DNA from 2 places in the Clostridium pasteurianum DSM 525 genome. Region 1 is predicted to be linked to the other one. Evidence: predicted binding sites of a transcription regulator. Region 1 holds the regulator's gene; the other holds the start of a gene.
The links. Region 1 encodes NrdR, which represses ribonucleotide reductase genes. Its sites were predicted from a motif close to CACNANATNTNGTG; they were not measured.
Positions count from the first base shown of each region.

Region 1 (2,216 bases):
TTCCTCATTACAGTAAGTGCATATATTTAAACTCTTTATATTTTTTTCTGGAACACCAGTTTCAGTGATCTGTTTTTTTATACAAGTTTCTAAATTTAATTTTCCATTTTCATAAATCTTTAGGTTTCTATAAATATCTTTATTATAGAATTGTTCAGCTACATCCTCTCCAAACTCATAACAGCATTCTCTATTATGAGGACCTATATAAACTCTAATATCTTCTATATTTATATAAAATAAACTTATAATTTTCTTTATAGTTTTATAAACAATTTGAGAAAGGGTACCTTTCCAGCCGCTATGTACTGCCGCTATTACAGCTCTAGTTTTACTGTAAATCAAAACTGGTACACAATCAGCAGTAAATATTCCAATGGCTGTATGAGGCTTGTCCGTTATTATAGCATCACCTTCATGAATAACTCCATCATATAAACATATTTTATCACTATGTGTTTGTCTAAGATATCCTACTGACTGTACCCCAAACCATTGTTTTATATTTTCAAGATTATTTAATCCTTCTGAAGTATTAATATTAAAATCAAGATTATTTTTAGCCGTAGAAAAATTAATATTTATGTTATCATCTTTAAAATTTATAAATTTATAATTATCAATTACAATATCCATATTTCAACCTCCATATTTAATATAATAATACTTTTAAACTTTAAATTTAATATTATTAACAAGGATTTAACATGGAAATTTATTATTCTCATATTATTTAGATTTTTTACTTGTCAATAAATTACTTATCTCCTTCATAAAAGTATTTATGTCCTTAAACTGTCTATATACTGATGCAAATCTAACATAGGAAACTTCATCTATCTCTTTTAATTTTTCCATTATAACTTCACCAATCATATCTGATTTTACTTCTGTTAACATCTCATTACTAAGGCTTTTTTCAACTTTTGTAGCAATATCTTCTATTTGCTTTCTGGAAACAGGTCTTTTTTGGCATGCTTTTATAAGTCCATTGATTATTTTAGATTTGTCAAAAAATTCTCTACTTGAATCTTTTTTTACCACTAGTATAGGAATATCTTCTATCTTTTCATAAGTAGTATACCTTTTATTACATTGTAAACACTCTCTTCTTCTTCTAATAGCCATATTATCTTCCGTAGATCTAGAATCAATAACTTTACTATCTTCAAATCCGCAAAATGGGCATTTCAATATTCTTCACGTCCTTTGTATACAATAATAATTATATTATACACTTAAAATCATAATATCTTCAATCATTATTATATAGTATATCCTTTCCATCTATTAAAATAACATCAACTCCTATCTTAGTTATTTGTGACCATGGAATTTCTATATCATTGTTTTTTGAAAACCATCCACCATTTTGCTGATTGGGAATCAAAATAGAAATAATTTTATAATTATTACAATCTATGACCATATCCTTTATATATCCAAGCTTACATCCTGTATTTATATCTATTATCTCCATAGCTTTCAAGCTATTTAAAGAATACATACTCATATCCATATATATCTCTCTCCTTGTAAAAATATTATAAATTAAATAGGATTATATATTTTTATTAACAAAATATATAATGTTTATATTAAATTATATTAAAGTAATTATATATAATTACTTTAATATTAATAAATCATGCAATTTTTCTATATAAAAATAATTAAAGTTGCCATTAAAAATAAATAGCAACTTTAATTATTTTTTACTTGTAGTTTTATATAGTATATCTATACATATTTTCTCATATGCCTTAACGCCGTTTTTTCAAGTCTCGATACTTGTGCTTGAGATATTCCTATTTCATCTGCCACTTCCATCTGAGTTCTTCCATCGAAAAATCTCATATTTAATATAAGTTTTTCTCTGTCATTTAGTTTTTTCATAGCTTCTTTTATAGATATATTTTCAAGCCAACTATCATCTAGATTTTTACTGTCACTAATTTGATCCATGACATATATAGCGTCTCCTCCATCGTGATATATTGGTTCAAATAAAGATATGGGATCCTGTATAGCATCTAATGCAAATATAACATCTTCTCGTGGAACTTTAAGCTCCTCAGCAATTTGTGATACTGTAGGTTCTTTATTGTTTTTTGCAATAAGTTTATCTCTTACCTGTAATGCCCTATAGGCAATATCTCTCAAAGATCTACTAACTCTTATAGAATTATTATCCCTTAAATATCTTCTTATTTCTC
Region 1 covers NZ_CP009268.1:2,271,438-2,273,653, forward strand. The annotation lists gene pgeF (peptidoglycan editing factor PgeF) at 1-636, opposite strand, end outside; gene nrdR (transcriptional regulator NrdR) at 730-1,194, opposite strand; gene CLPA_RS10345 (YlmC/YmxH family sporulation protein) at 1,256-1,519, opposite strand; gene sigG (RNA polymerase sporulation sigma factor SigG) at 1,741-2,216, opposite strand, start outside.

Region 2 (2,216 bases), 2.1 Mb from region 1:
TCATAATATTTTTTGTTAAAAGTAGCATCAATATTCATAAAAGTTGGATTCATTCTCTTAGCTGCCACATCACAAGCCAGTTTATATAGATAATAATATGGGTCTCCTGGTTCCCTATTAACTCCAGCCTTAACCCTAAATATTATATTTGGAAAAATGGGCTGCTCGCCTCTTCCAAGACCTTTTTTATACTCTTTTAAAAACACTTCGCATACTAAAGCCGCATCCTTATTATTTGGAATACCCAGATTTATTGATGAAAAAGGTACTTGTGAGCCCGCTCTGCTGTGCATAGTATTTAAATTGTAAACGATCCCCTGCATAGCTTGTTCCACAGATTTTAGAACCTTCTTTTCACATATATCTTCTATTTTATTTTCATCTATTCCAAATTCTATAAGTTCCTTTTTGATTTCCTGCCTTGTCAATTCTACAAACTCACCCATATCATTATCAAAATCTGGATGAGACTGCCCTCCAAACATATCATTTTGAGTGGATTGAAGTAAAATACAGGAAAGTTCCGCTGCTGATTCTATTCTCTTTGGAGACCTTATATTACCATATCCCGTATTAAATCCTTTAGTCAAAACTTCCTTTGTAGGTATATGCAAACAGTTTACAGTTAAATTGTAACTATCCAAATCATGATAGTATACATCTCCGTTCTCGTGAGCCTTTGCAAGCCTCTTTGGCATCTTTGCAAGGTTATGCCACTTATTTGACTCACTGGCTATTCTAAGCAGCTTTGAACTAAAATTGTTTCCCACATTGGCATTATCACGATCTGTTTCTACACCTATCTGTGCTATAGCCTTCATTAAATCAGATTTTATATCTCTAACCTTTGTACGCTCTCTTCTATAATTAGAATAGGCATTTCCTATCTTATTATATCCTCTATGTAAAAGAGTGTCCTGCACCATATTTTGAATTTCTTCTACGGTAACCCTCTCTAAACTCTTCTCTTCAAGATTTTTTATAATATCCTGAGTAAGCTCCAAAACCTCACTTACTTTAATACTAAATCCGATCTCTTCCGCCGCTCTCTCTATGGCATTGCTGATCTTTATAGAATTAAACTCAACCTCTCTACCATCACGTTTTACTACATGTAGCATATCTCAATCCTCCCGAACACAATATCTTGTACTCACATATTATACAGTAGTAAAATTTTTATGGCAATTTGGCAATTTACCCTATTGGTATAAAAATGCTTTTTACACCAATCTAGCTTCAAAATCTTCGTTTTTTTATAGCAATCTGACTGTTGATATTTATCAATATTGCTGAATAGAGTGAATAATGCTAGCATAATTTAATGTAAATCTGTTATTTACCTATACATCATAGAAATAAAATTTACAGTATAATATATCCCTTAAATAATGGGTGTTTTTAATTTATACATTTCATGACCTAAAAATGACTTTTCATGGTCTATCTATTGAATTTTTATAAAAATTATAGTAGTATGCCAAAAATATATACCAAGTAGTATAGAAAATTATATTTATGAATCCTAGTGAGGCTTATCTGAATATCTTTCTATACCAAGTAAATACTTTATCTTTTTAGGAAGCATCTTTAATGGCAGTACAATAATACAAATAAATCCAATTAAAGCAGTTATTCTTACAATCCAATTCGTAAATACATTTTCTTTTAAGTAATAAGATATTATAGAACTTAAACATTCAAGAACTATGCCGCATAAAAATATGTAAAAATAATTAATCTTGTTTTTATTAGATAAATTTTTTTGCAAATCTACATCCTCCTTTATTAAATCATCTAAAGAAATATTATAAATATCCGAAAGTTTTACAAGATTCAAAATATCAGGATAACTTTTCCCTAACTCCCACTTGAAAACAGCTTGATTTGTAACATTAAGTTTTCTAGCTAATTGCTGTTGAGACATTTTATTTATTTTTCTTAATTCTCTTAATTTATCAGATAATTTCATATAAACACCTCTCGTATTTCACCTCTAACTTAATATAAATAATAAAACATATTTAATAATATTTCACTAAATTATTGATTGATTAACCTCAACTATCGGTTGAATTTTAAATTATACAATAAATTCTTCAAAAATTGATTTTAAATCTAAAGACTGTATCACAATACATGCATATTATGATACAGCCTCTTTAATAAACACATATGTTTATTAATTAGAATATAAAAAACTTATGATTTTGATA
Region 2 covers NZ_CP009268.1:196,665-198,880, reverse strand. The annotation lists gene nrdD (anaerobic ribonucleoside-triphosphate reductase) at 1-1,121, opposite strand, end outside; gene CLPA_RS20215 (helix-turn-helix domain-containing protein) at 1,526-1,972, opposite strand.
Region 2: a site for NrdR is predicted at 1,139-1,152, ahead of nrdD (anaerobic ribonucleoside-triphosphate reductase). Genes of this name have one in related genera too.